3 regions of the Renibacterium salmoninarum ATCC 33209 genome follow, and region 2 is predicted to be linked to each of the others. Evidence: riboswitches for the same ligand, from Rfam matches in the RefSeq annotation. Region 2 holds a riboswitch; each other region holds the start of a gene.
What was found. Region 2 has a riboswitch for thiamine pyrophosphate ahead of thiC (phosphomethylpyrimidine synthase ThiC). Riboswitches for the same ligand answer to the same signal wherever they lie in the genome.
Positions count from the first base shown of each region.

Region 1: another riboswitch for thiamine pyrophosphate. It lies ahead of thiD (bifunctional hydroxymethylpyrimidine kinase/phosphomethylpyrimidine kinase); the one in region 2 lies ahead of thiC (phosphomethylpyrimidine synthase ThiC).
Region 3: another riboswitch for thiamine pyrophosphate. It lies ahead of thiO (glycine oxidase ThiO); the one in region 2 lies ahead of thiC (phosphomethylpyrimidine synthase ThiC).

Region 1 is NC_010168.1:2,885,777-2,895,850, reverse strand. Features, by position in the region: gene RSAL33209_RS14300 (Rne/Rng family ribonuclease) at 363-3,278, shown strand; TPP riboswitch at 3,413-3,513, shown strand; gene thiD (bifunctional hydroxymethylpyrimidine kinase/phosphomethylpyrimidine kinase) at 3,503-4,555, shown strand; gene RSAL33209_RS18990 (thiaminase II/PqqC family protein) at 4,605-5,009, shown strand; gene rplU (50S ribosomal protein L21) at 5,292-5,600, shown strand; gene rpmA (50S ribosomal protein L27) at 5,632-5,895, shown strand; gene obgE (GTPase ObgE) at 6,011-7,615, shown strand; gene proB (glutamate 5-kinase) at 7,605-8,738, shown strand; gene RSAL33209_RS14270 (glutamate-5-semialdehyde dehydrogenase) at 8,783-10,074, shown strand, end outside.
Region 2 is NC_010168.1:908,085-918,158, reverse strand. Features, by position in the region: gene lepB (signal peptidase I) at 1-47, opposite strand, end outside; gene lepB (signal peptidase I) at 48-728, opposite strand; gene rplS (50S ribosomal protein L19) at 744-1,106, opposite strand; gene trmD (tRNA (guanosine(37)-N1)-methyltransferase TrmD) at 1,327-2,118, opposite strand; gene rimM (ribosome maturation factor RimM) at 2,119-2,646, opposite strand; gene RSAL33209_RS04650 (RNA-binding protein) at 2,759-3,001, opposite strand; gene rpsP (30S ribosomal protein S16) at 3,003-3,434, opposite strand; gene RSAL33209_RS04640 (hypothetical protein) at 3,614-4,042, opposite strand; gene RSAL33209_RS18565 (hypothetical protein) at 4,179-4,358, opposite strand; partial or broken gene RSAL33209_RS19965 (GNAT family N-acetyltransferase) at 4,387-4,587, opposite strand; TPP riboswitch at 4,727-4,837, shown strand; partial or broken gene thiC (phosphomethylpyrimidine synthase ThiC) at 4,836-6,576, shown strand; gene RSAL33209_RS04625 (hypothetical protein) at 6,946-7,605, shown strand; gene RSAL33209_RS04620 (alpha/beta fold hydrolase) at 7,729-8,448, opposite strand; gene ffh (signal recognition particle protein) at 8,469-10,037, opposite strand.
Region 3 is NC_010168.1:1,018,921-1,028,994, forward strand. Features, by position in the region: gene RSAL33209_RS05200 (DEAD/DEAH box helicase) at 1-516, opposite strand, end outside; gene RSAL33209_RS17470 (hypothetical protein) at 798-953, opposite strand; gene RSAL33209_RS05205 (MinD/ParA family ATP-binding protein) at 1,004-2,386, opposite strand; gene RSAL33209_RS05210 (RNB domain-containing ribonuclease) at 2,423-3,898, opposite strand; gene RSAL33209_RS05215 (ferritin-like fold-containing protein) at 3,957-4,580, shown strand; gene RSAL33209_RS19980 (thiamine phosphate synthase) at 4,615-4,815, opposite strand; gene RSAL33209_RS05220 (thiamine phosphate synthase) at 4,800-5,279, opposite strand; TPP riboswitch at 5,339-5,462, shown strand; partial or broken gene thiO (glycine oxidase ThiO) at 5,457-6,563, shown strand; gene thiS (sulfur carrier protein ThiS) at 6,560-6,796, shown strand; gene RSAL33209_RS05235 (thiazole synthase) at 6,800-7,585, shown strand; gene RSAL33209_RS05240 (hypothetical protein) at 7,605-7,910, opposite strand; gene RSAL33209_RS05245 (DUF3107 domain-containing protein) at 7,912-8,136, opposite strand; gene RSAL33209_RS05250 (TetR/AcrR family transcriptional regulator) at 8,193-8,822, opposite strand; gene moeB (molybdopterin-synthase adenylyltransferase MoeB) at 8,900-10,015, shown strand; gene RSAL33209_RS05260 (hypothetical protein) at 10,012-10,074, opposite strand, start outside.

The sequences.
Region 1 (10,074 bases), 1.2 Mb from region 2:
TAGCCTGTCGATCTGAGGTCGCCGCACAGTTACCGTCTCAATACCACAGGGTAGTGAGACGGTATGAGACAATGTTTTTGGCTGGACTTTGATCCATATGCAACGTTCGGTCCGACAGTAAGTTCTCCTGCCAGCAGGTGTTGATGATTGGTTTGTTCGGTCCAGAAAACCACAAATTCGGCATCCACCGTTGCCAGTTGTTGAGAATCCCTGCTGTTGGCGACCTGGCGATGCAGCACCCAAGCGTTGGTGCCACCCGGGACGTAATTCATTGACTTCGGTCGGCGCCTGCGGGTGCTGGCACTTAAGCCCTTGCGGGAGTCGGATGTGGCGGCGCTGCACGGGATGGAGCACAGCCATAAATGGACATTGATGAAACTGCAGCAGTAACAAATGAGGCTGCCGAGACAGAATCGCGCACTGCTGCAAAACGATCCCCAGCCAAGAAGACCGCTGAGAAGAAGGCAACGGTAAAAAAGCCGGTTGAGAAAAAAGCCTCGGAGAAAAAAGCTCCGGCAAAACGAGGCAAAGCCGCTGCGGTAACCCTAGAAGTTGCTGTTGAAGAGGTCGTAGAAGTCTCAGAACTAGAAGCAGCAAAGAAGCCCAAAAGGGCAAGTAGGGCCAAAAAGGCAGTTGCAGAAGCGTCAATAGATCAACCGACGCTAGCCGGTTTGGAACCGGTAGCAGCCCAAGATGCCAACGCAGCACTGCCCTTGGCCGAGAAGAAAACGACCCGGCAACGTAGCCCGCGCCGGGCCGCAACTAAGCCTGCCGTAGTTGAAGCAAACTCAGAAGTGACTGCCGAGCCGGTTGACTCGGTTGCGGTAGTCGAGGCTGAACCGGTTCAAGCCGAGGAAGTTACTTCAAGTCCCTTTGCTTCGCCGTTCTCGGTGCCGGCTTCAGCGGCGTCGTTGTTGTTTCAAGCCCCCGACCTTTCACTCGCGCCGGTAGTTCGTGAGCCAGTTGTGGCCGCTGAACCCGATGAAGATGCTGAGCTAGATGACTCGGGCCCCCGTCGTCGTCGTTCACGGTCGCGGAAACCTCGGGCTGTTGAAGCGGCAGCAGAAGACAGCGGAACTGAAGCCGAATCTAGCGAAAAAACCGAAACAGAAGAAGGCGACGGCGTGGTCTCACGCCGGCGCCGACGTCGGCGCCGCGGTGACGCAGATCTAGAGCTGACTGGTGGCGGAGAGGATGATCCGCCCAACACGGTGACCCGGGTGCGCGCACCGCGGCAGCCTTCGGAGAATGTTTCCAACAAGGTAACGTCGTTGCGCGGGTCGACTCGACTCGAAGCCAAGAAGCAACGCCGACGGGAGTCTCGTGACACGGGAAGGCGTCGCCAGGTCATTACCGAGGCAGAATTCTTAGCTCGACGTGAGTCAGTTGAACGAGTCATGGTGGTTCGTCAGCGGGACGAACGGATTCAAATTGGTGTGCTGGAAGATGGAATTCTTGCGGAGCACTTCGTCTCTAAAACGCAACAAGATTCGCTCATTGGCAACGTCTACCTAGGCAAAGTCCAAAACGTTTTGCCCAGTATGGAAGCGGCGTTCGTAGATATCTGTCGCGGACGCAATGCGGTCCTTTATGCGGGCGAAGTCAATTGGGATGCCGCCAAACTTGACGGTGCGCCGCGTCGAATTGAAAATGCGCTCAAATCAGGTGACACGGTCTTGGTACAGGTAACCAAGGATCCGGTTGGGCATAAGGGTGCTCGGTTGACCAGCCAGGTTTCTTTGCCAGGTCGGTACCTGGTCTATGTTCCGGGCGGGTCCATGACGGGCATTTCGCGCAAGCTGCCGGATGTTGAACGGAATCGTCTCAAGCGGATCCTCAAAGACAATCTGCCGGAGAATGCTGGCGTTATTGTTCGCACCGCTGCCGAAGGGGCAAGTGAAGAGGAGCTCACGCACGATATCAATCGCTTACGTGTGCAGTGGGAAGGCATCGAGTCACAAGCTTCCTCGACCAAGACGCTTGCGCCGGAAATGCTGTACGGCGAACCTCACCTGACGATCAAAGTGGTTCGCGATGTCTTCAACGAAGACTTTGCCAAGTTGATTGTCTCCGGCGAGGAAGCGTGGGACACCGTGGAGGCTTACGTCACGTACGTAGCGCCAGATTTGGTGGACCGGCTAGAAAAGTGGACCAGTAACGAAGACATTTTTGCTGCGCATCGGATTGATGAGCAAATCTCCAAGGCTCTTGAGCGTAAGGTCTTTCTTCCCTCTGGTGGATCCTTGGTGATTGACCGTACTGAGGCGATGACCGTCGTCGACGTTAACACTGGGAAGTTCACTGGCTCCGGCGGAAACCTTGAAGAAACGGTGACCAAGAATAACTTGGAAGCCGCCGAAGAAGTAGTTCGGCAACTACGTTTGCGCGATATTGGTGGCATCATCGTCATCGACTTTATTGACATGGTGTTGGAATCCAACCGGGATCTAGTGCTCAGGCGGCTAGTGGAGTGCCTGGGGCGTGATCGCACTAAACACCAGGTGGCCGAAGTGACTTCGCTTGGGTTGATCCAGATGACTCGCAAGCGGATGGGTACCGGTCTGCTCGAGGTATTTGGCGAGCAGTGTGAAGCTTGTGCTGGACGCGGCGTGGTGACACACGAAGAGCCAGTTGAACACCGACGGACCACGCACACGATCGCTGCGGAGCAACACAATCCGCGCGCCGAAAATCAGCGGCCAAGTCGTGGAGAGCGCAAGCGTAATCGGAATCGCCAGCAGAATCAGGTTGAGCCTGAGGCCGAGGAATTGACCGAGGATGAGAAATCCGCGAAGGCTTCAGCTGCTAGGGCCGCTTTGGCCAATATTGCTGCCGCGGCGCAAGCTGCCCATGAGCACGACGGTGAAGAGCCGATCGATGCAGTTGACAGCGTTGTTAAGCCGCAAGCAAGCCATGACGCCGCCGTTTTGACTATCGGTGGTGAAAAGGTGGAGATTCCGCGCGGTGAGCACGTTGATGACGCTCCGCATATGCCTGAGCTCACTCTTGATGGTCTTGCAGATGTCTTCAATCACCTTGTTCCAGAAGATTCAGAGCCAAAATCGCGCTCTCGGCGACCGCGTCGTCATCGTGCCGCTGGACGTGCGCAGGGGGCTGCTAACAGCAACGAGATTCAGTCAATTGAGGGCGAGTCGGCCGGTGGAAAAACTGTGCCAGTGGCTAAGGCGCCATCGGCAAAGGTTGATCCGGAATCGAAGAAGCCGGCGGCTAATGAGCCAATGATTCTGGGCGTAGGGGTTCCTGCTTCAGAGCTCTAACCTCGATTTCAGATAGCAAGAGCGCTTTGCGTTAGCCAGAAAACAGGTTTTCTGGCTAACGCAAAGCGCTCTTGCTATCTCGGATCTAATCTACGGCTGAGAATTCTGCACTGCCGTGGCGAACGGTAGACTCAAGAGCTGACACGGGGTGCCAGGCCAGGAGGGCAGGCTGAGAATCGATACCCGTTGAACCTGTCCGGTTAGCACCGGCGGAGGGATGTCAGATGCTGCCGCTCACGCCAAACCACTTGCTATTAGAACCAGTGCCCACAAAGCAGGTACCCAGAGTGCTGACTATCGCCGGCTCGGATCCTGCGGGTGGGGCTGGGATTCAAGCAGATCTGAAAAGTATCGGTGCCAATGGTGGTTACGGCATGGCAGTTATCGCCGCTCTGACGGCGCAAAATACCAGGGGAGTGCGGGCGGTGCACGTGCCACCGATCGAATTCTTGGTTAGCCAACTTGAAGCAATTAGCGAAGACATTACTGTCGACGCCGTCAAAATCGGCATGTTGGCAGATGCCGCGGTGATTGGCGCCGTCAGTGCTTGGCTTCGAAAGGCTCAGCCACCACTCGTAGTTTTAGATCCTGTCATGATCGCTTCCAGTGGTGCTCGACTATTGGACCCAGCGGCGGAGATCGCGCTACGAGGCTTACTTCACCAAGCTGATCTAATCACGCCAAACTTGCCGGAGATGGGCGCTTTGCTCGGTAAACCTGAACCTAAGGACTGGGCCACCGCGGTGCAGATGGCCTTCGATTTAGCCGCAGCATATGACACTAAGGTGCTGCTTAAAGGTGGACATTTCACTGATGAAATTGTCAAAGATGCACTGATATCGGTCGGAGAAGCGCCGGTTGTCTTTGAAGCTCGTCGAATTGAGACGAACAACACACACGGCACCGGGTGTTCGCTCTCCGCTGCGATAGCTACTCGCCAGGCGCTTGTTGGTAATTGGCACGAAAGTCTTCGGGGAGCAACAACCTGGCTGCACGGCGCAATTCGTAGGGGTTCGGAGCTCAACGTAGGCAATGGATACGGCCCGGTCCATCATTTTCATCAATGGCAAACGGCGTCGGTGACTGAAAGTTGGTGGCAGGAGATCGAACCGATCCGAGCCGGCATTCTGGCGTTGCCTTTGATCAAAGATCTGCGCTCCGGAGAGCTGGCCGAAAGTGACTTTGCTTACTATTTGGCGCAAGATGCACTTTATTTGAAGGAATACTCTCGCGCTTTAGCCAGAGCAAGCGCCCTTGCGCCCACCGAAGGGGAGTAGCTGTTTTTGGCCAAGAGCGCCGCCAACGCGCTAGAGTGTCGAGTCGGAAATGCATCGGACGTGGTTGCGTGAGCATCCCGCGCAGCTGGTACAGGGCCCGGTGACCAAGCGATACGTTGATCATCTATTGGCTGCCAGCGCCAGCGACTATGGCACCTTAGTAGCTGCCGTGCTGCCTTGTTTTTGGCTCTATGCCTGGGTTGGGGCAGAGCTATCCGCGCTGGCACCGGTAAAAGATGACCATCCCTATGCAGCTTGGTTGGCAACGTATTCCGATGCAGAGTTCTTCGCTTCTACCGCGTTAGCAATTCGATATGCGGAGCAGGCAGCCGCAGTAGCGGGCCCTAAATCGCTGGAATCCATGCGGAACGCTTTCTTCGAAGCGAGCCAGCATGAACTGGATTTCTTCGACGCACAGCGCGCCCTGCTTGGTAGCGCGCTCAGCGCCCGGTAGTATGGACAGGCACGGTTCGCCGCGCAGCCATTCGAGCTCTTGGTGAAACTGAGTTAATTCGAAGTATCGAGAAGTTCGTGCATTTGCAGTGTCAGCGCTTCATGGCGTATTCTGGACTGTCGGTGCATACGCAGTTATTGGGTCGTGTCTTTCGCAGTGAAAATCACAGCGAAGATGCTCAGATTCCCTCGGCGAGTGGCACAAGCAGATCCTGAGAACGGAAGCAATCAGTTTCCGCACGCAAACTTTAGTTTTTTATCGTCGAGAGAAGTGAGTTACCCAGTGGTTTACGCGATTGTCCGCGCAGGCGGCCGCCAAGAGAAGGTTTCCGTTGGAGACTTCGTGACCCTGAACCGCGTCCCCGGTGGAGTTGGCAGCACCATTGAGCTGCCTGCTGTTCTCCTGGTTGATGGTGAGAAGATCACCTCGGATGCGAAAGACCTGGCAAAGGTCAAGGTAAAGGCAGAGATCCTCGAAGACCTCCGTGGTCCGAAGATTGTCATTCAGAAGTTCAAGAACAAGACCGGTTACAAGAAGCGCCAGGGCCACCGCCAGGCGTTGACCAAGGTCAAAGTCACCTCGATCGCGTAAGCATCCTTAGAGACTCAAGGCAGGAAAAACAATGGCACATAAAAAGGGCGCGAGTTCGACTCGTAACGGTCGGGATTCCAACGCACAGTACTTGGGCGTGAAGCGTTTCGGCGGCCAGGTCGTCAAAGCAGGCGAGATCATCGTCCGCCAGCGCGGCACCCACTTCCACCCCGGCGCAGGCGTTGGCCGTGGCAAGGATGACACTCTCTTCGCACTGGAAGCTGGTGCAGTTGAGTTCGGCGCACGTGGCGGACGCCGCGTTGTGAACATCGTTGTAGCTGCAGCAGCCGAGTAATTTCGGCACTAAGCACAATTTTTTGCGGTGGAGCGGGCCGAACGGCTCGCTCCACCGCTGTTTTAAGCTGGTCCTAGATTATAGATACCAGCCCCCTGAATTCAAGGAGATCACGATGGCAAGCTTTGTTGACAGAGTGGTGCTCCACGTCTCAGGTGGCTCTGGTGGCCACGGTTGCGTTTCGGTCAAGCGCGAAAAATTCAAGCCCCTGGGTGGTCCCGACGGCGGCAATGGTGGCGACGGCGGTAACGTCATCCTGCGGGTTTCGCACCAAACAACCACGCTCTTGGACTACCACCACGCACCGCACCGACACGCGAGTAACGGTGGCCAAGGAATGGGCGATTGGCGTGGCGGCAAGCAAGGCGAAACGCTGATCTTGCCGGTCCCTGACGGCACCGTGGTGAAAACTAAAGACGGTGAAGTCTTGGCTGACTTGGTTGGTGAAGGTACCGAGTATGTTGCTGCAGCCGGTGGCCAAGGTGGCTTGGGTAATTCTTCGCTGTCCTCACAGAAACGCCGTGCGCCAGGATTCGCGTTGCTCGGCGTAGACGGAGAAGCCTCCGATATCGTACTGGAACTCAAATCGATTGCAGACATCGCACTCGTTGGCTTCCCATCGGCTGGTAAGTCCAGCCTCATCGCTGCGATGAGCGCCGCACGACCCAAAATTGCGGATTACCCCTTCACCACCTTGATTCCAAATCTTGGCGTCGTGGAAGCGGGCGAAGTTCGCTTCACCATTGCCGATGTGCCTGGGCTTATTGAAGGTGCTAGTGAAGGCAAAGGTCTTGGCCACCACTTCCTGCGCCACGTTGAGCGTTGTACCGCACTTGTGCATGTGTTGGATACTGCGACGCTCGAATCAGATCGAGATCCTCTTAGCGATTTAGCGATTATTGAAGCGGAGCTTGAAAAGTACGCGGTTGATATGAGCTACGCGGGTGTTGACGGCGAAGTTATTCCGCTTAACGAGCGGCCAAAGCTCGTGGCGTTGAATAAGATCGACACCCCTGACGGTAAAGATATGGCAGAGTTCGTTCGCGCCGAATTAGAGGGTCGCGGCTACCGCGTCTTCGAGGTTTCCGCTTCTTCCCATGAAGGATTGCGCCAGCTTTCCTTTGCCATGGCAGAACTAGTCACCGCAGCGCGGGCGCGAGCAACTGTCGTCACAGCCAAAATTACCCCGCCAGTCCTTCGGCCACGTGCGGTCAATCGCAAAGAATTCACCATTCGCCCCGAAGAGCGCAATTTGGAGCCGTTGTTCCGAGTTCTTGGTGCTAAGCCAGTGCGTTGGGTGAAGCAAACGGACTTCACTAACGAAGAAGCAATCGGCTACTTGGCAGAGCGCCTGAACAAATTAGGTGTTGAAGACGGACTTTTCAAAAAGGGCGCTAAACCCGGCGACACCGTGGTAATCGGTGAAGATGGCGAAAATGCCGTGGTCTTCGATTGGGAGCCCACCATGATGGCCGGTGCCGAATTGCTGAGCGGGCCTCGTGGCACCGATCCTCGTTTTACGGATCTGGGCGACCGTCCAACCCGATCGCAAAAACGTGAAGAGTATCAAGAGCGGCGGGACGCGAAATCTGCTGCGCGAGCTGAGCTTGAGTCAGAGCGAAAAGCAGGCATTTGGACCGAATCTGTGTCTGCTCGCCGTGACCGCGAAGCGCATGAAAGTCGAGAAGCTGCCAGCACGGACGACGGCGATGCGCTCTGATAGCGTCGTCGTCGGCGGTCGAGAGCTCTTAAAAACTGCCTCTCGAATCGTCGTTAAAGTCGGGTCTTCCTCACTCACCTCGGTAAGTGGCGGCATATCTGAGCAGGCGCTTAGTCAGCTTGTCGATGTATTGGCGGCTCGAAAGAAGCAAGGCGCCGAGATTATTTTAGTCTCCTCAGGTGCGATCGCGGCCGGGTTAGCCCCTTTGGGCTTGGCCCGACGTCCTAAGGATCTAGCGACGCAGCAGTCGGCTGCGAGCGTGGGGCAGAGCCTGTTGATGGCCCGCTACGGTGCCGCTTTTGGTAGCCACAATGTCACGGTTAGTCAGGTGCTGCTCACAGCAGAAGATCTCACCCGACGCACCCAATATGCCAATGTGTACAGAGCATTGGAGCGCCTACTTAATCTCGGTGTACTTCCCATCGTGAATGAAAATGACACCGTGGCAACACACGAGATTCGCTTTGGTGACAACGATCGATTAGCAGCTCTGGTGGCGCACCTCGTCAAGGCCGACGCAATGGTGCTGCTTTCCGACGTCGATGCGGTCTACGACGGGCCGCCAAACACCGGAGCCCGGCGAATTGAGCAGATAAGCAGCCCTGAGGATCTTGCCGGAATCAAGATTGGCTCGGTCGGTTCCGCTGGAGTGGGTACTGGCGGAATGGCGACCAAAGTCCAAGCTGCGTCCATCGCGGCAGGGTTTGGCACACCAGCTTTAGTTACTTCAGCAGCGAATGCCGAGGCGGCTTTGGCCGGTGCCGATGTGGGCACCTGGTTTAGTTTGCATGGCGAACGACGTCCGATTCGGTTGCTATGGCTGGCACATCTGGCTAGCACCCACGGAAAGTTAACTCTGGACGACGGCGCCGTTGCTGCCATCCGGGAACGACATAAATCCTTATTGCCAGCCGGAATCAAAGCAGTGTCCGGCGAGTTCGAAGCGGGCGACGCCGTTGAATTAGTTGACTTAGCGGGCCGCACGTTTGCGCACGGCTTGGTCAATTATGACGCCGCGGAATTGCCAACGATGCTGGGCAAGAAAACTAAGGATCTAGCCGGAGAATTGGGCCGAGACTACGTCCGCGCCGTCGTCCATGTGGATGACTTAGTTCTCATTTGATCCCCAACTTCTGCTCGTCTACTGCGCGCGATTACACTTGATCCATGACAGAGCTCATCAGTTCAGCGACCGCCTCCACGGCAGATGACGCCAAGCAGGACGGCGTGCAGAATTCGTCTCCGGCGGATAACGTGCCGGTCGAAGCTGCGGTCTTTGCGATCGCGGACCGATCAAGGACTGCAGCCCGCAAACTTAGTCGCGCTAATCGAGCCTGGAAAGACCGTGCCCTGTTAGCTATTGCTCATGAACTGTTGGCCCGCCAAGACAATGTGCTGTCAGCGAATGCGGCTGATATCGCGGCGGCCAAGGAATCCGGCACTTCGGACGCATTGCTGGATCGGATGTCGCTGAATCAGGAGCGGATAAAGAAACTTGCGGTGGCATTGGAAAACCTTGCCGCACTGCCTGATCCAGTGGGCACAGTTGTTCGCGGGCAGACCCTGCCAAACGGACTTCGGCTGCAACAGGTCAACGTGCCGATGGGCGTAATAGCCGCGATTTACGAAGCGCGGCCCAACGTCACGATAGATATTGCCGGTTTGGCGCTCAAGAGCGGCAATGCCGTGATTTTGCGTGGCGGTAGCGCGGTGGCGCAAACGAACACGGCATTACTGAATGTCATGCGGGATGCCTTGGAGAAGGTGGGGCTATCGGTTGACGCGGTCCAAAGCGTCGATTCCTTTGGACGCGAGGGTGCTGCTGCCTTGATGCGAGCTCGTGGACGAGTGGATGTGCTGATTCCACGTGGTGGCCATGAGTTGATTCAGACGGTCGTTGACAATTCGTCGGTGCCGGTGATCGAAACCGGTGAGGGTAATGTGCACATTTTCATCGACGAATCTGCCGCCGTCGAGTCTTCGGTCGAAATCTTATTGAATTCCAAAACACAGCGGCCCAGTGTTTGCAACACGGTAGAGACACTTTTGGTGCACGAAGGCTCCAAGGCACTTGGGCCAGTCCTGTCCGCTTTGGCCGCTGCTGGCGTGCGATTGCACGTCGATGAGCGCATCATGGCAAAGCTCCCAGCCGGGGTAGTGGCGGTGCTGGCTGACGATCATGATTGGGCCACTGAATATATGGATCTTGATCTGGCCGTGGCGATGGTCGATTCGCTTGATCAGGCCATCAAGCACATTCGTCGCTGGACCACAGGTCATACCGAAGCAATCTTGTCGAATAATCTGCTCAACACCGAGAAGTTCGTCGCTGAGATTGATTCGGCGGCAGTAATCGTGAATGCGTCGACCAGATTTACCGACGGCGGTGAGTTTGGACTTGGCGCCGAAGTGGGTATTTCTACCCAAAAGTTGCATGCCCGCGGGCCCATGGGATTGGC
Region 2 (10,074 bases):
GTCTCCGGCGTAGGTTCTTGAGCCGTTTCCGGCGTGGGGTGCGACATCTACTGTGCGCCTTTCTGAACTTCAGGACCAATAAAAGTCCGCGGAACCGTTCCAAACCGATTGAACGGCCAAAGAATTTGGCTTGGGCGACCGATCACTTTATTTACCGAAACCAGTCCACCACCAGGCTTACCCAGCAAAGAACGAGAATCCGAAGACACTGATCGATGGTCACCCATCAGCCACAACTTACCCTGCGGCACCACAACATCAAAAGACATTGTGCTGGGATCCTCCCCCGGAAATACATAGGGTTCAACAAGAGTTTCGCCGTTGACTGTGAGTTTTCCATCAACAGTGCAACATTTTACCTCATCACCGGCAACGCCAATGACTCGTTTCACATACACAGTATCGCTACCGGCAACACCAAAAAACTCGCCAATTCCGGCAAGTGCATCCACGATGGGACCACGACCAGAATTCAGCGGATCGAACGAACCTCGGCCATCAAAAACCACGATGTCGCCGCGATTGATCGGACCAAAGGTGTAATCAGTACGCGAAACCGCAACTCGATCCCCCACTAATAATTGTGGGTCCATCGAATCAGAGGGGATGTAATAGACCTCTACCCAGAATGCGCGAATCAGCGCACTCAGAACAACCGCGATGGCGACGGCGAGCAAAACAAAGCGCCAACCCAGTTTCCTGGGTCGGCGCTCAGTGTTTGATGTCAAACGAAAATCCGCCGACTACTTCTTGGTAGGAGCGTTATCACGCTTCTCTTTGATCTTCGCAGCCTTGCCTCGCAGATCACGCATGTAGTACAGCTTCGCGCGACGAACGTCACCGCGGGTGACGACCTCGATCTTTTCGATGATCGGTGAGTGTACCGGGAAGGTACGCTCTACACCGACGCCGAAGGAGACCTTGCGAACGGTGAAGGTTTCACGCACGCCGTCGCCCTGGCGACCGAGCACGAAGCCCTGGAAAACCTGGACACGAGAGCGGTTACCTTCGATGATGTTCACGTGCACCTTGAGGTTATCTCCGGCGCGGAATTCGGGAACATCGCTACGCAGGCTGGCTGCGTCTAATGAATCTAGGATGTGCATTCTGCAACTCCTGGCGAACGCCACAGGTCATTCACTTTTGATGACGGCAGTCAAAGTCGAGACAAGTCAAAAACTTCGCTTCCGGAGCATTGTTTAGCCGGTCTGAGCACGGGACGGCCCGACCGGAGCGTTCGCTTTGTGGGCACTATCCCCCTGTGGTAGGAAGAACCCAGCAAACACAAGTACTAATTCTGCCACATGAACACTAGTGAGGACCAATTCAGCCCAGTTCGGAAGTCCTAGTCAAGACGCCGTCGACCGTTAAATAACCAGACTCGCGCAATACCGCCAGATCCGCTCGATCAAGAATTGCTGGATCCAGCTGCGTTAACAGGTCTGGCCTGCGCTGCGCGGTTCGGCGAAGTTGTTCGTCCCGGCGAAATCTGGCAATTTTGGCATGGTTTCCGCTCAACAACACGGCGGGGATATCAACACCACGCCAAGCTGAAGGTTTGGTGTAAACCGGGTATTCCAAGAGGCCATCTTGGTGGGACTCCTCTAGCAGCGAGTCGGGATTACCAACTACTCCCGGCAAAAGACGGGCGGTTGCTTCGACCATGGCCATAACCGCCACCTCGCCCCCATTGAGCACGTAATCGCCCAAACTCATGGGACGAACAGTAAACGACTCACGGGCCCAGTCCACCACCCGTTCATCAATGCCCTCATACCGCCCGCAAGCGAAGACCAGATGAGATTCGGCCGCGAGTTCTTCAGCGATCCGCTGGTTAAAAACTTCACCAGCAGGCGAGGGAACAATCAAGACCGGTTTACTTTTCGCCGCTGGCTCAACAACAGATGCCAGAGCTAGGGCCCAGGGTTCGGGCTTCATCACCATCCCGGCACCACCACCATAAGGAGTATCGTCCACCGTACGGTGCCGATCGGTCGTGAACGCTCGCAGATCGTGGACGTTTAGCTCCAACAATCCGTCTTGTCGCGCTTTTCCGATCAGTGACAGTTCAAGCGGTGCCAGATAGTCCGGAAAAATACTAATGACGTCAAGACGCATCTATTCTGCGTCCTTGCGGTTAATGTCGAATAGCCCACCTGGTGGTACTAACCGGATGAACCCAGCCGCAATATCCACCTCAGGAACAATCTCGGCAACAAATGGGACCAACACTTCTTCGCCGGCGGCTGTGGTGATTACTAAGAGATCTTGGGCCGGCATCGGGTTGAGCGCCGAGACCTTCCCGACCGTTTGATCGCCAACTCGGGCTTCCAAGCCAATCAATTCGTGTTCGTACCAAGAATCCGATTCGGATTCATCTGACGCTACCGAATCCGTTTCGAAAATCAGTCGAGTGCCACGGAGTGTCTCAGCGCGATTGCGGTCATTGACTTCTTCAAAACCCAACAACAAGATGTCTTTGTTCCAACGCGCGGTTTCTACCGTCAGCGGCCCTGCCGAAGTCGGTTCGGTGCTGAAAACGGCACCCGCGGAGAATCGCTCTTGCGGGGTATCAGTCAAGACCTCGACCGTGACTTCGCCGCGAATGCCGTGCGGTTTGCCGATGCGTCCAACGTGGACTTGCATGCTTCTCCTGATGCTGGGTTGAAGATGAAATTGGGTTGGAAATGAAAGTGCTCCGACACTTTTCAGTGCCGGAGCCACAATCTTAGCTGTTTACCGCGAGGCTACGCTGAGCTCAGCGCCGCCGGTCCGTGTCGACGACGTCGACTCGGACTTGGTCGCCACCGGAAAACGCGCCAACAACCGTTCGCAAGGCGCGAGCGGTTCGGCCTTGACGACCGATTACTCGACCAAGGTCATCCGGGTGAACCCGAACTTCCAAGGTCTCGCCACGCCGATTATTGCGAGCGGCAACGCTCACATCATCGGGGCTGTCTACGATACCGCGTACCAGGTGCTCCAAAGCCTCGGCCAACAAATTACTCAGCCTCGGTGGTTTCTGCCGCTTCAGTGGTTGCAGCAGCCGGCTCTTCAGCGGCTTCTGCAACCTTCTTCTTCGGGGTGATAGCTTCCTTGGTGATGACCGAGCTCTTCTCCGGCGCTACGAAAGCGTCTTTGGTGGCTTTGGTCTTCAGGCGGCCTTCAGAGCCGGTGAGGCCCTTGAATTTCTGCCAGTCACCGGTGATTTTCAGGATCTGTGCAACCTGCTCAGAAGGCTGTGCACCGACGGAAAGCCAGTACTGAGCGCGCTCTGAGTTAACCTCGATGTACGAGGGATCTTCGGTCGGGTGGTATTTGCCGATCTCTTCGATGGCACGGCCATCACGCTTGGTGCGTGAGTCCGCAACGACGATGCGGTAGTACGGGGCGCGCATTTTACCAAAGCGCTTAAGGCGAATCTTAACGGCCACTTTTGTGGTCACTCCTGTTTCTGAAACGAGTCGAACCCCGTGTCACGCTCCCGTGGGGCGGGCCGATCTGAGGGTTCTAAAGGACACAATGCGCACGCAGAGAGAGGGGCTGCGCGGATCGAGTACCTGTTCATTATGCCAGATGCTTCCGCAGCATGCGAACTTCAGCCGGGCAGTTCTTACGCTGTGATGTAATACAGCGTCAATCTGGCATCTTCATCCGCTGCGATAACCTGGGCGGCCAAGCCCGCGATGCTTCGTAAGAGTGGCTCAGCTACCTCGACGGTGCTGGCGAGTTCTTCAGTAGCCGCCCAAGCCGCCGCTAGCTCGGTAACTTCTTCCTGATCTTCCAAGGTGGGCAGCTCAGCGAAAACTTCCACTAGTGCATCAGGAAGCACCATAAGTTGGTCAAGATCAACATCAACCATTCCTAGCGCGGTCTCTGTGCCGGTTGCGTGGACGGTCTTTACCGCTAGCTCGCCAAGAACTTCAAGGTCAAGATCCGTGGCTTCACCCAAATCAATGAGATTTTTCGGTGCCGAGCCGTTTCCTCGGGCAAAACGGCTGGCTTCGTGGTGGGTAGCAATGAACAGCTGATTGGTGGACATGGCATGGCCTCCCATGGATCGTTTGAGGTCCGGTGTTCGGGCCTCCGTCGAGTCCACAGTATCTGGAGATTCGGAGCTTACGAACCTTTGCCTATCCTGCTATTGGTCGTGTTGCGCCGGGCATATCGTTTTCTTGTTATGCCAGCGCTAAATCTGTCATCATTGCAACCCGAACCCCCAGCCCGTCAAGACCGAGTTCGCGTTCGCGTTGACGCAGGGCTAACAACTGATTCGCAGGTTCTTCCAGCACTGCAAAGCCGCATCGCGCATAGAACGGCGCGTTGAAAGATACATCGCGGAAGGTACATAGCGTCATCTGCCGATAACCAGCATTCCGTGCCCAAGGTTTTGGCGGTTTCAACTAACGCCCGGCCAATCCCTTGACCTGAGTCGCTTGGGAGCACCGAAATCTGCTCCAAATGGGCTTGTCCGTCGACCTCATCAACTCTGGCTAGCCCGCAAAGCCTCCCGGATCTCTGCGCAACCGCAACAAACTTTCCTTGCCGATATTCTGCTAGGGAGCTTGCTTCAGGTAGCCCAACCATGTTAATCACGGCGTCTGCCGCAGTCTCGATCTCAGGAAGCTTCTCGTAGTCTTCTGCTCGCGCTGGCCGAATCTTGAACTCCATAGCACCAGCCTAGCCTTGCGGATCAGAGTTCTTGGTGTTCAGTCTGCTAACCTCGGAGCATCCACACGGGTGCCCTTGGCAAAGGGCTGAGATCGGGCTGATACCGCCTGCGACCGTTCGAACCTGTCCGGGTTATTCCGGCGAAGGAAGTAGGAAATACCTTCATTTCTGCTCAAAATCACCCTGCCCACTCCTTGGATTTTCTTAACGACGGTGAGCTGCGCGTTCCCGTCACACGAATCGCGCTCGATGATTCGCCAGAAGGCGCTAATCCGGACTTCATCACGTACCGCACGGCCGGTCCCGGCAGCGATCCTGTTCGTGGCCTGCCGCCGCTTCGCGCTGGCTGGGTCACTGAGCGCGGCGACGTCGAAATTTATCAGGGCCGGCGTCGAGATCTTTCCGACGACGGACGCTCAGCGGTGCGCCGAGGCGCGGCCTCTGCCGAATGGCAAGGTGCCAAACCGGAACCACGGCGCGCGTTGCCAGGCAAACGCGTGACCCAAATGCATTACGCTCGCGCCGGCGTCATCACCAAAGAAATGCGTTTTGTCGCGTTACGTGAGGACTGCGACGTCGAGCTGGTGCGTTCCGAACTGGCTGCCGGTCGAGCGATCATCCCTAACAACATCAATCACCCCGAGTCTGAGCCGATGATCATCGGCAAGGCCTTCTTGGTCAAAATCAACGCCCATATCGGCAACTCTGCGGTGACCTCTTCGATTGCTGAAGAAGTCGACAAAATGCAGTGGGCCACCCGCTGGGGTGCGGACACAGTCATTGACCTGTCTACCGGCGACGATATTCACACCACGCGCGAGTGGATTATCCGCAACTCCCCCGTGCCGATCGGCACTGTGTCGATCTACCAGGCGCTAGAAAAGGTCAATGGTGATGCCTCGGCGCTGACCTGGGAGATCTTCCGAGACACCGTGATTGAGCAATGCGAACAAGGCGTTGATTACATGACCATTCACGCCGGGGTGCTGCTGCGTTACGTGCCGCTGACGGCAAACCGCGTGACCGGCATCGTCTCCCGCGGCGGTTCGATTATGGCGGGCTGGTGTTTAGCTCACCATCAAGAGAATTTCCTCTATACGCACGATGACGAGCTCTGTGAGATTTTTGCTCAGTACGACGTCGCGTTTTCCCTAGGCGATGGCCTGAGGCCAGGTGCCACCGCAGACGCGAACGACGCCGCCCAGTTCGCGGAGTTGGATACCCTGGCCGAACTGACGGTGCGGGCTTGGGAATTCGATGTCCAGGTGATGGTCGAGGGGCCAGGCCATATTCCCTTCCACCTGGTGCGGGAAAACGTTGAACGGCAACAGGAACTCTGCAAGGGTGCCCCTTATCTACACACTGGGACCTTTGGTCACCGATATTGCACCGGGCTACGACCACATCGCCTCGGCTATCGGTGCCACCGAGATTGCTCGTTACGGCACTGCGATGCTTTGCTACGTGACGCCCAAGGAGCACTTGGGTTCGCCGAACAAAGACGATGTTAAGACCGGCGTTATCACCTACAAGATTGCTGCACACGCCGCAGATCTGGCGAAGGGACATCCTGGCGCACATCTGCGCGACGATGCGCTGTCCAAAGCACGATTCGAGTTCCGTTGGCGGGACCAGTTCTCGTTATCGCTGGATCCGGCCACGGCAGAAGCCTTCCACGACGAGACCTTGCCTGCTGAGCCGGCGAAAACCGTACACTTTTGTTCAATGTGCGAGCCAAAGTTCTGCTCAATGCGAATCTCTCAAGACATTCGCGCAGAATTTGGTGGCGCAGCAGCACAAGCAACGTTAGTGGCCTCGATCGAGGAAATGCAGGCTGGTCTCCGGGCAAAGTCCGAAGAGTTCGTCGCTGCCGGTAAGGAAATTTACTCGGAATCCCGGTCCTAATTTCACTTGTGCGCAGTTGAGTCGGATGTTTATCCACAGAACCCGGCTCAGCTGCGCACAAGTGACCGATAGCGTCGGGCTTCGGCGGTAAACTGTGGTGATGCGACGCCACCAGCTACCTCAAGAACTTCCCCGCCCCGCATTCACCTTGGCCCAAGCAAAAGAACTTGGCGTTTCGCGGTCTCGGAGCACCGCCGCTGATTTAGAGATCCCCAGCAGGGGGCTACGGATAGTCAAAGGCTCTGATGCGAAGTTGTCCGAGCTAGTCCAAAGCCATCTGGCGGCAACCCTGGAGCGTTCGCAAGCCACGTCACGGCCGCGATCCTCTGGCAGATTCCCCTGCCCTACTGGCTCGAAGCCAGAGCGGAATTGGATATCAGTCGTAGGCAGCCCGCTGCCCAACCGCGGCGAAAGGGCGTCCACGGTCATCGACTACGAATCGAGCGAAACGAAATTACCTTTCGCCGCGGAGTTTGGCTTACGACGCCGGAGCGAACGTGGCGCGATCTAGCAACCATTCTGACCGAGGAAGATCTTGTGGTCGCTGGCGATTTTCTAGTACGCGCACGCTCGCGGGATTTCGGCAAGCACCGCAAAGCGTTGTGTGGCGTGGCGGAACTCACCGAGCTGCTACCAGTACGGGCGAAAGCCAACGTACTACGTCGTGCTGCCGCAGCAAAGATACGTCCCGGTGTGGATTCACCACAGGAAAGTAGACTCAGGCTGCGCTTGATTGCGGCGGGCTTACCGGAGCCCACGGTAAATCATTCGCTCGACGACGAAATCGATGGCCGTCCACTCCGCTGGGCAGACCTGGCCTACATCAACTACAAAATTGTGATCCAGTACGAAGGCGATCATCACCGCAGCCGAAATCAGCTAGCAGCGGACATCGCAAGGGACGACGGCTGGCAGCACGCGGGTTGGACGATAGTTAGGTTGACTGCGGCAGATTTGCAAGCACAAGGAGCATACGCAGTGGCCAAAGTTCGAGCCGCACTCGTGCGATCTGGTTGCCCGCTGGACTAACTGTACGCCACTTGTGTGCAGATAAGCCGGGTATTGGATCGCTCCACCCCGCTTATCTGCGCACAAGTGAAGCGCTGAGCTCCCTGATGTGATGCAAATGACGCGGAGCACATGACGCGGCGGCTAAGCGGCTAAAAACTCTTTGATCGCTCGCTGACCGTTCTCGGTATCTTGCGGTCGGTGGCCGCCGCCCGCCACCAGATGCTGCGCCCCAGTGCTGGAGAGATATTCCGCAACTTCTTCATACATAGGCTCCCAGCCACCGGTGAGTACCAGAGTGGGTACGCCAGGCACAATATCGAGCGGGGCCGCCCATGCTGGCGCCTGCAAGCGAAGCCGATGCGCGGAACGTAAAGCCTCAGCGTCGTCCGGGTCTAAAACTCGAGCGGCCTCACCAAACGCAAGCTGAGCGAACTGACGGTGATAGCCGACGTCGTCCAGCGTGGCCCGCTGATCGAAGACTGGCTGCATAAGCTTCATATGCGCAGCGGTTGCCGGTAAGTCCTTGGTCAATGACAGACATGCCGGCTCACACAAGGTCAGCGAATGGACCAAGTCTGGACGCTGGACTGCCGCCATCATTGCCGAGATCGCACCTTGAGCATGCGCGACGACGTGACCGCCTTGTTGTCCATCGAGCTGCAGATTGTCAATGACTATTTGCGCATCGGCAACAAAATCGGTGGGCAACGGCTCCAGCACCGCATCGAAGCCCGACCTGCGTACAAAGAGGCAATCGAAGCTGCCTGCCAACACATGTTGTGCGGGCCAAGCCGCAGCACCGAAGAACCCACTGCCGTGGACAAAGACAACGCGCCTAGACGAGCTAGAAGTAACAGCCAATAGCCTGGTTCAGCCCGCTTCTATTTGCCGAGGAACTTGTCAAAACCCTTGGGCAAATTCATGGCCGTTGGGTCGAACTCTTGGTTTTGCGCGCCAAAGGCAGCACCAGTGGGTGCGCTGCTCTTCGCAGATCGCTTCTCCTCAGCGTCGCGCAACTGCTGGGCGGCCTTGGCTGGATTTCCTGACCGGGCTTTCTTTTTGGGCGCGTTTTTTGCTCCCTTACGCGCACCACCGGCACCAGGAATACCTGGCATGCCAGGCATACCGCCGCCAGAAGCCATCTTTTTCATCATCTTCTGCGCTTGGCCAAAACGTTCCAACAGACCGTTGACCTCGGAAACGTGCACACCTGAACCACGTGCGATGCGCGCCCGGCGTGAACCATTGATGATCTTGGGCGCAACACGCTCATGCGGCGTCATCGAACGAACAATTGCTTCGACCCGGTCAATCTCGCGCTCATCAAACTGCTCAAGCTGCTGGCGAATATTTTGCGCGCCCGGCATCATCATGAGCATCTTTTTCATCGAGCCCATATTGCGAATCTGGTTCATCTGAGCCAAGAAGTCTTCGAGTGTGAAATCCTCTTGGTCAGCGAATTTCTTCGCCATCCGAGCGGCTTCATCTTTGTCCCAGTTCTTCTCTGCCTGCTCGATGAGCGTCAGGACATCGCCCATATCAAGGATGCGCGAGGCCATCCGGTCAGGATGGAAGACTTCGAAGTCATCTAGCGACTCACCGGTCGAGGCGAACATTACCGGTTTGCCGGTGACCGTTGCCACCGAAAGTGCGGCACCACCGCGGGCGTCGCCGTCGAGCTTTGAGAGCACGATGCCGGTGAAATTCACACCTTCATCGAAGGCCTGCGCGGTAGCAACCGCATCTTGGCCGATCATCGCATCAATGACGAAGAGCACTTCGTCCGGCGAGATCGCTGCCCGAATATCTGCGGCCTGCTGCATCAATTCTGCGTCAACACCCAAGCGACCGGCGGTATCAACGATGACGACGTCGTGCAGCTTGCTGCGTGCCTCGGCCAAGCCTGCTTGTGCTACCGCAACCGGGTCACCAGTAGCAGACTCAAATTCGGAAGAAACACCAGGATGCGGGGCAAAGACCCGCACACCGGCCCGTTCGCCGTTGACCTGCAGCTGCTTGACCGCGTTAGGACGCTGTAGATCCGCTGCCACCAAAAGCGGTGAGTGCCCCTGGCCCTTAAGCCATTTAGAAAGCTTTCCAGCCAAAGTCGTTTTACCAGCACCCTGGAGACCAGCCAACATGATGACCGTCGGTGGGTTCTTTGCCAGACGAATCCGACGGGTCTGCCCACCAAGAATTGCCACAAGTTCTTCGTTAACAATCTTGACGATCTGCTGCGCCGGATTCAGTGCGGCGTTGACCTCCGCACCCATGGCACGTTCACGAACTTTGCCGGTGAATTCGCGCACCACAGGCACCGCGACGTCCACATCGAGCAAGGCGCGCCGAATCTCCCGGACTGTGGCATCGACGTCGGCTTCGGAAAGCCTGCCCTTGCCACGAAGATTCTTGAAGGTTGCGGCTAGCCGATCAGCAAGTGAATTGAACACCAGAGGTTATCTTTCGAAGAGGTCTAAGAAGTCTAAA
Region 3 (10,074 bases), 110 kb from region 2:
CGGGGTACCAACAACAACTTCGACGCCCTTGGTGAGGGATTCGATCTGCGGTTCGAAAGCACGGCCACCGTAGATTGTGGTGATGCGTGCGCCACGCTTGCGAGCGGCGGTCTGTAAATCATTAGCTACCTGCACGGCAAGCTCACGCGTGGGCACCACAATAAGTGCTTGCGGAGCTCCTGGCACGGGTAAAGCGTCATAGCCCTCATCTTTTGGCGCGGTAACGCGTTGTAGCACCGGTACGCCAAAGCCAAGAGTCTTTCCGGTGCCGGTCTTAGCCTGACCGATGATGTCATGGCCGCCCAGTGCGACCGGCAAGGTCATCGACTGGATCGGGAAGGGGTGCACAATGCCGGCGTCGGCAAGCGCCTCAACAATATCCGCCCGAACGTTGAAGTCGGCGAAGGTTTCAGCCGCTTCTGCGTGCGGATCTTCGGTGGTGGTGGGTGAGGCTTCGACTGTCAGTTCGTCGTCGGAACCTTCGGCATGCAAATGGTAGTCGTTATCGATAGTCAAGAGCGTGTACTTCCTTTAAGGTGCCATCTCAGGCTCGACGTCGGCCGCCCGATTGGGCGGTGGACGGAGCCAAGGTGGTTGGCACAGCCAGTGGAAGCCGATCGCGGATTTGCGTGTGACGCCGAGAGATTCAGCGCCACTGGAAAGATCGCGGCGATAAGTGGAGCGATCGTGAAAAGTCATTGCAGGAACGACCGGGCATCCTTTTATACCGAATCAGTCTATCTGATCTAACGGGAATCGCTGGCGAGGTGGATTTAGCCGCGTCGATCTGCTGTTCCTTAACCGCCAATGCCGCCGAACCAAGAGGACACGGTGCTGGCCCAGCCGCTCACGGTAGTCACCACGTTATTGATGCCACTGATGATTACGCCAACTGTGCTAGTGATCCAATTCCAGGTGGAACCGATCCATTTGAAGATTTCTTGAAAGTCCATACTCAGCAGTACACATCAATATATACAAATATCTAAATGTTTATCGAGACTCAAACATAACCGCCCACAATTGCTGCCGCGATTTCTTTATACGCTCGCCGAGTCGCAGGCCGCAGCGCGTCGAGGGAAATCTGATCGCCATCGGCCACTCCGCGATCATGTGGCACCGCGATCAACTGTTTGCAATGGCCAGCAAGTTCGGCATCAATCGCGTGTTTGTCCACTCGACTAGACACCTCGTCTTTGTCCGTGATCACCACGACCGCGTTGCGTGCCAGGGTTTCGTAGCCATGGCTAGAGAGCCATTCGAGCGTGCTGCGCGCCCGCTTCGCACCGGAGACTGCGTATCCGGCGGCGATAATCAGATTTGTGGCGGTGGGAAGGATGCCAGACATTGCCGCGTGCGATACCCCGGTGCCGCAGTCGGTCAAAATCACCGAGTAGTACTGAGAAATCAGATTTCGAATGCGCAAATACTCTTCTGCAGTGAGCGAATCTGACAGCGCAGGATCCTGCTCACCGGCGATGAGGTGTAGCCGGTTGGCGCGATGCATATAGCGCGAGAGCTCGGTCAAGGTTGTGATTGAGTCAATGTCCCGAATCACATCGCTGATGGTTCGGGAGCCTTCCGGCTGGTATAGCAATTCGCCCAAGGCGCGTTCGGCGAGATCGCCGGAATCTGGGTTCGCGTCAATTGCGCAGGGCGGGTCTCCTCGGTACTCGGCCAAGATCATGCCCACCCCGACCGTAGTTGAGGTTTTGCCGATGCCGCCTTTGAGCGAAAGCACGGCAGTGGTGTAGCTGCCCGGCAGCTGACGGGCAATTCGGCGCTCCAGCTCGGCTTCTTCGCGCTCGCGGACGCTCATGCCTAAATTCACGGCACCGCCACTGAGGGTATACACCGCGCGCCGAATGCCGGTGGCTGGACGTTCCTTGGGCGGTTTGACGAACTGCCGTCGAGTCAGAGGCTGCACAGCGTCAGCGATGTCAGTGGTTACCTGGGTCGGCACGGCCTCGGCAGTCGCGGAGGCTCGAAAAGCTTGCGCCATTGACGCTTCGGCGCGCTGCTGGATTGGCCGATCTCGCAACACAGTTTCGGCCACGTCATCGTCCGGATGTACCGGATAAGGGTCGAAATTAGGAAGTTGATCGATGGGTGCATTGTTGACAGCAGTAGGTTCAGTGGCGGCTGCGTTAAATGCCGAGTAGGCCTCGCCGCGTTCGTCCACGTAGAACCAACTCACATCGCCATTGGTATGGTCGATGCCTTTGGCTAGTAACCGGGTGCCACGTTGGGCGGCTTGGTTTCCGATGTAGGCAATTGCAGCGGTGTAGGCGTCCTGCTGCCCTTCCGGGCTGATTGAACGGCCAGATACGGCAACCTGGCCATCAAGAAATACTTCGACCAGGATGAACTCGTCTGCACCTGACATTTATTGCTCCCATCGATGGATCATGGCTGGCTCAGTTTATCCAGCGGAGTTCGTTTTAGCAGGTGAAACCGTGAAGAGCACTTTTCGGCTGTGGATATCTGCTCTGAGCAAGCGCACCGTAACCTCGGTGCCGGGGGCCAAATCACCTTCGCAAGGGGCGTTGACTGCGGGTTCCCGGAGCTGAACAGCGCAGCGGGTGTCGCCGTTTTTCTCGCCACCGGATTTGCGCGCGCCTGCAACCACTACGGCGTCGAAATCTTGACCAACTCGGGTACTCAAGAGCGCCGCTTCAATCGTGTCGAGGGCAGCACGCTCGACCTTCCCCGCCAGCTGATCCGAGGCAGCCATCAGAGCAGGCAAGCTGGGCAGCGCTTCACGAGCCCATTGCGGCGCCGGCTGATTGTTGCTGAGCGCATCGCAAATTGTCAGGACGAAGCGATCAACCAGCCTGCGCAGGGGAGCGGTGGTGTGCGCATAAGGCGCAGCTACCGCCGCCTGGCCGGGGTTTGGCGGCAGCTCGCCGTCGAAATTGGTGTAGCCGGCACCGCGGAAAAGCGACGTGGCATCGTGTAATAGCGCCAGCTGCTTAGGGTCAGCTGCATCAAGTGAGCGCAGAAACTCGCCGTAAGCGAGCTCCGCAGGCCAGGGTTTACCCAGCGCCACCGCTTGATGGCGAAACTTAGCGATCGCAGCCGGGTCCGGGGCCGGCATAGTGCGTAAGATGCCGATCTTGCCATCGAGCATTATTCGCGCAGCAGCCATGCCCGTCAGCAGCGAGATCTGCGCATTCCAATCTTCAATCGCTAGATTCGGCCGGAAGATCAGGCTGTATTCGCCGTTTTCATGAACTATTTCCTGCTGGGGAGAATTCAAACTTGCGCCACCGCGCTCGCGTTCAAGTTGAATCCGTTTAAGCCCGATTTCTTCGAGAAGTTTGAGAGTTTCCAGATAAGCCGATTCAGTCTGGGCGGTTAGCTCATCTTGGGCTTGCTGATATCCAAGCTTTGCGATCGAAGAAATAACAGCCCGTCCGACGACGGCGCTCACGGTCTTGCCAGAGGCGTCCAGCACAATTTGCCAGACGAAAGCGCCGCGACGTTGTTGCGCTAAAAGGCTCGCGGCGGCTTCGCTGAGCTTAGTCGGATGCAAGGGCACCACTTGGTCTGGTAGATAGATCGTTTGCCCGCGCTTGCGGGTTTCGGCATCTAAAGTCCCGCCAGCGGGCACAAACGCCGGAACGTCAGCGATCGCATAGTAGACCCGATAACCTTGACCTTCGCGGCACAAGAACATCGCTTGGTCCAGATCCATCGAACTGGGTGGATCAATCGTGATGAAGCCCAGCTGGCTCAAATCCGCCGTTGGAGCGTCATAGTCTTTGATCGATTGCTCGAGCTCAGCCATCACCTCCGGGCTAAAGTCTTGAGGCAGTTCGAACTCAAGCCGAAGGGCTGCCAGGGCTTCGCTTAAGCTCTGGTCACTGTCACGCACAAAGATGTGGGAATGAGGCACAGGCTCAGCCTAGCGTCTCGGTCCAGAGGTATGTCCATTGTGATTTAGTCTTGCAAGCATGACTGATCGGTTTATTGTTGGCTTGCTCGGCGCAATGGCCTATGGCGAGCTTTCTGCTTTTGAGCGCTTGTCTTCAGATGCCAGATTTTCGCCAACGCTGCAAGATCGTGCCGCGCTCGGTCGCATTGCCGTGCTGGAGTTTGGGCACTTTGAATCGGTTTCTGATGCGCTAATTGAGCTTGGCGAGGATGTTGAGTCTGCAATGCTGCCGTTTCAGAGCTCGGTTGATTCCTTCCACGAACGAACCCGGCCTGCCGATTGGTACGAGTCAATGATGAAGGCTTATGTCATCGACTCGGTCTCCGCAGACTTCTATCAAGCTATTGCGAAATTCCTTGACCCGGCGACAAACAGTCTGATCGAGCGAATCATGGCGGCAGATGACACGTCATCGGTTCTACAACGCCGACTTCGCAGCATGCTTGACGACGATCCGCGGCTGGCTTCACGACTGGCGCTTTGGGGGCGACGTTTAGTTGGCGAAGCACTGACACAAGTACAAAGAATCAGCCAAGAAAACGGATTCATACCAGGGATCAGCACAGCTGAGCGGCAACAGCTGCTGGCCGGATTGAGCAGAAATCACTCTCGCCGCATGAGTCAGTTGGGGCTTACCGCGTAAATATCTTTACCGGGATGTCGCGTCGCGAGCCAGTTCAGAGCTGAGGCAGCTCAGCTTTGAGCGCAGTGGCCGCGGCCGCCGGGTCGGTAGCTTCAGTGATCGCCCGAACCACCACAACGCGTTGCGCGCCAGCAGCCACTACTTCAGCGATATTGCTCAAATCGATGCCGCCAATACCGAACCACGGTTTACTCGCCTGCAGCGTCGCGGCATAGCGCACTAAGGCCAGGCCCACCGCGGCTCGGCCGGGTTTCGTGGGCCAGGCCCACCGCGGCTCGGCCGGGTTTCGTGGGCGTTGGCCCACAGTGGCCCAACGCAGAAATAGTCGACGCCGGGATTCGCTGCCGCTGCCGAAGCCTGCGCGGGTGAATGGCTAGACAGTCCGGCGCTAACGTTGGGTAACAGCGCGCGCATCGCCGGAACTGGCAGATCCTTTTTACCAATATGGAAGACCGGTGCTTGGCTCAACTGGGCAATGTCTGCGCGATCATTGACTGCCCAGAGCTTGCCGTGCTGTTCTGCAACGCTGCGCAGCACGCTCAGCAGTTCCAATTCTTTGGCGGCCTCAAGGCGCTTGTCTCGGAGCTGAATAATATCCACACCACCGCTGAATGCCGAGTCAAGGAAATCCTCGAAATAACCTTCGCGCTCGCGGGCCTCGGTGCATAAATAGAGCTGAGCTGTCTGCAAATTCGTCACGAGTTCCAGCCTAGCGGGCGATTCGTGGCTTGCCGGTCAGGGCAATAACTCACTTAGACTAGAGCTACCGCGGGAGCCCATCGTTTGATCAACGGGCTGAGAGGGTGCAACTGACAATAGCGCCGACCGTCAACGAACCTGAACCGGATCATGCCGGCGTAGGGAAGGGACCAATGAATGCAACACCATGACGTCGTCATAGTTGGCGGCGGCATCGTCGGGTTAGGCATTGCCTGGCAGGTTCAATGCAGCGGACGTAGTGTGCTGGTGGTTGATCCAGACCCAGCCTCTGGCGCCACCTTCGCTGCTGCCGGGATGCTGGCGCCGGTCACTGAATTTCACCATCAGGAACGGCCGCTGCAGTCGCTGATGCTTGCGGCGGCGGGATTATGGCCGCAATTCGTAGCCGGATTAGCAGCCAACATTGGTTATCGAAAAACCGGCACCGTGTTAGTTGGTGTGGATGCCGCAGATAGAGCTGCGCTTTCGGACTGAGTTGCGGCGCAATCACTAGCAGGCTTGCCGGTGGATCGGCTTTCCTTGGCTGAACTACGCCGCCAAGAGCCGCTACTGGCGGCGCATGTTGGCCCTTTTGGTTACTTTGCCTCCGGCGATCACCAAGTTGATCCGCGAAAGCTCGCGCAGGCCCTGATCGAAAGACTCGACATTCAGCGCACGGCGGCGGTGGCGGTTGCCCCCGGCATGGTTCAGCTTGCTGACGGAAACCAGTTCTTTGCCGATGAGGTGATTGTGGCTAATGGGCTTGCTGCGGGCACGTTATTGGGGTTACCGGTGCCGCTTCCACTGCGACCAGTCCACGGTGATATTTTGCGACTTGGGGTTCCCCAGGCCCTTCGACCGCTTCTGACACACACCGTCCGCGGACTGGTACATGGCTCGGCGGTGTACTTGGTGCCACGTGATGACGGCACCGTGGTGATCGGTGCGACGCAACGTGAAGATCAACAAACGGGAATCTCAGCAGGTGGTGTCTACCAACTGCTGCGGGATGCGCAGGCGCTAGTGCCAGCGGTTGCAGAACTAGAACTGCTTGAATCCACCGCTCGAGCGCGCCCCGGTACGCCGGACAATTCGCCGTTGCTCGGACGAGTCTCAGCCGGATTGATAGTAGCCACTGGAATGTTCCGGCACGCTGTTCTTTTGACTCCCGCGATTGCCAAAATCTGCCTCGAGATCTTGGCTGGTGCGCCGGATCCGCAATGGGATCAGTTTGCCGCAACACGGTTCAGCACAGAGGGATTATCCACAAAGGAACCACGATGAGAATCAGCGTCAACGGACAGGAATTCCACACGAATTCAACGTCGAACGTTGCCGATTTGGTGTCAGCGCACACCGGTCGCGGACTCTTGACCAATGGGCAACCGGCCGACGGCGGCAGGCTAGGCATCGCCGTCGTCCGCAATGCGGAACTGGTGCCGCGCTCACAGTGGGCGAGCTTTGCTCTCACCGAAGGCGACCAGCTTGAAATCGTTGCTGCAGTTCAGGGAGGCTGAAAGATGTCCAAGAATCTGTTGGCCGATGAATTGGTCATTGATGGGGTTTCGCTAGGTTCCAGACTCATCATGGGCACTGGTGGCGCCCCGAGCCTGAGCGGGTTGGGCGAGGCGTTGCTGGCTTCGGGCACCGAATTAACTACGGTGGCGATACGGCGTTACGCCCCGGGGCAAGATAACTCGCTCTTTGAATTGCTGCTGAGCAATTCAATTCGGGTGCTGCCAAATACTGCGGGCTGTTTTACCGCCAGAGAAGCAATTCTTACCGCCGAGATTACCAGAGAAGCTTTGGAAACCAACTGGGTGAAATTGGAAGTCATCGCAGACGAAGAGACATTGCTGCCAGATTCGGTGGAGTTACTTGAGGCCACGGGGCAACTTGTTGAACGCGGCTTTACCGTGTTCGCCTATAGCAACGACGACCCTGTTCTGGCGCTTCGACTGGAGCAGCTTGGCGCCGCAGCCGTGATGCCCCTTGGTGCGCCAATTGGCACCGGTCTGGGCATTCTCAACCCGCACAATATTGAACTTATTGTGTCCCGGGCATCGGTACCAGTTGTGCTTGATGCCGGAATCGGTACTGCATCGGATGCTGCGCTCGCGATGGAACTTGGTTGCGACGCCGTGCTTTTGGCAACAGCGGTCACCCGCGCTGGCGATCCGGTCCGAATGGCTGAGGCCTTCAAACATGCAGTGATTGCCGGGCGTTTGGCGGCCGGGGCTGGTCGCATCCCACGACGCGAACACGCCCTGGCATCTTCGCAGATGCAAGGGCGTGCCGAGTTATGAACGTTTAGTTGTTGCTCGCTTAGCCGCGAAGCAGGATCGCGGTCATCTGCGCGGTGTCAATGTTGCTCCGGCTGCGGCCGACTACCTGCGTCGCAATAACCGAAACGATCACACCGACTAGCAGCGAAGCGATCCAAGGAACCCAAATCCAGCCGGAAATGTAGCCTAGTCCTACCGCGACGGTGAGTATCCAAGTAAGCATCGCACCAATGACGGCAGCAGCCGGAGCCAGTACTGCTCCATACTTTTCATGCCGCTTGTCAGCTGCCCAAACAATCATGCCTAAGCCCACTGAAATCAGCGCGATGACCACCAGATCTACCATGTCAGAGTGATCCGAATCCGACTCGTCGGGCTTCTTCAGCACCGAGCTCTACATAGCCAATGGAACTTCCGGGCACAATCACGGTGCGTCCCTTGTCGTCCGCTAGGCGGAGTTCCGTGCCAGATTTAATAGCTTCTGAAACCAGCTGCGCAACCGCGTCAGCATCCTGATTGGATTCGAAGACGATCTCTCTAGCAACGTTCTGAATACCGATCTTGACTTCCACCGCGCATGCTCCTTCTGGGTTTGCTACCGCTTAGTTTCCTAGCTTAGGCCTTCAGTCTAGCTTCCTTCAGCCGTGGGCTCCTTGGGGAATCGGCTGATTCCGCGCCAAGCTAAACGGTAAATCAATTGAACGGCCCGATCCAGCTCAATTTCGCCGTCGTTTTCAACCCGATACCGGGCACTTACGTTAGACAAACCCGCCAGCGCGCGGGCCAATAAAGTAGCTTCTTTGTCATCTAACGCTGTGTCATGCACAAAGACGCCCGCGATCGCATTGGCGTACGTTGCGTTGAACAGCTCAATTTTTGCGGCAACTTCAGGATCGTTGACCAGATCATTTTCGAAGATCAGTCGATGCGCCTGATCGTCCTTGGAGACGAACTCGAAATACGCCTTGATGGTGGCCTGTACTCGATACTTGTTGTCGTCCGTTGAAGCTAGTGCGGTGAGCATGCGTTTGGTTAGCTCAGCCAATTGTTGATCCAAAAGCGCTAAATACAGATCTCGCTTCGACGGGAAGTGTTGGTAGAGCACCGGTTTTGAAACTTGGGCAGCAATCGCGATTTCGTCCATCGCAGCACCATGGAATCCGTGAGCAACAAAGACTTCTTGGGCGGCCAGCAGTAATTGGGCGCGGCGCTCTTCTCGGGGAAGCCTTGCTGGTCTAGTGCGGATATCTTCGGTCATCGCATCTCCTTAACGTGCTCCGTACATCCTACTGGGCGGTAACATCGCCGTCGCGGAAATGCGGATAGATTTGAACCATGTCCTGGCCAACTGATGTGGATCTACCTGTTCTCGTCCAACCTGATGCTGAACTTACCGATTTAGAAATGCACCGCTATTCACGGCACCTTTTGCTGCCAGAAGTTGGTGTTCTGGGTCAGCGAAAACTGAAGAACGCCAAAGTTCTGCTGATTGGTGCTGGTGGCTTGGGCTCGCCAGCAATTGCGTATCTAGCCGCGGCCGGTGTGGGCACTATCGGGATCATTGACGACGACGTCGTCGATGTGAGCAATCTGCAACGCCAAGTTCTGCACAGCACTTCTGCGCTAGGCCAAGCAAAGGTTGATTCGGCCGCTGAGCAGGTGGCCGCTCTCAACCCGTTAGTTTCGGTGCAGTCCTATCAGAGCCGATTGACCGCTCAGAACGCCTTGCAGATTTTTGCCGAGTATGACCTTGTGCTTGATGGTTCAGATAATTTTGCCACCAGATATTTGGTTTCAGATGCCTGCGAAATCTTGGCTAAACCGCTTGTCTGGGGTTCAATTTTGCGCTTCGACGGCCAAGTCTCGGTATTTTGGGCCGGGCAGGGGCCCACTTATCGGGATATTTTTCCAGAGCCACCCGCGCCGGATTCGGTACCGTCCTGTTCAGAGGCTGGCGTTTTCGGCATGCTTTGCGGAGTAATCGGCTCGGTCATGGCCGGGGAAGCGATCAAACTTATTACCGGGGCCGGCACGTCACTATTAGGTAAGCTACAGATTTTTGATCAGCTGGAGAGCTCGTGGCGTACGATCACGGTGCGTCCAGATCCGCAGCGCGCGGCGGTTACTGAGCTCATTGATTACGACGAGTTTTGCGGAGTCTCGATGCCAGAGTCAGTGGCAATCAGGCTTGCGGATCTTGCGCCGAATAGTTATCAAATGATTGACGTCCGAACTCCGGCGGAAACTGCACTCGCGGTGCTGCCAGGCGCAATTTTGCTGCCGAAGACGCTTCTTGACTCGGGCGACTATTCACTTTTGCCTGAACGTCCCGACGGCGTTGCTTTGGTGTTGTTTTGCCGGACAGGATTGCGCTCCGCCGTCGCAGCACTTGCCTTGCGTCAGGCAGGTTTCCACTCCGTTTTCAGCGTGGCTGGCGGTTTGGAACTTTAGCGTTTGGTGACTGATCCGGGGAACTCTCGCGGGTTGCCTTGTTCGAGGTTGTTGGCTTG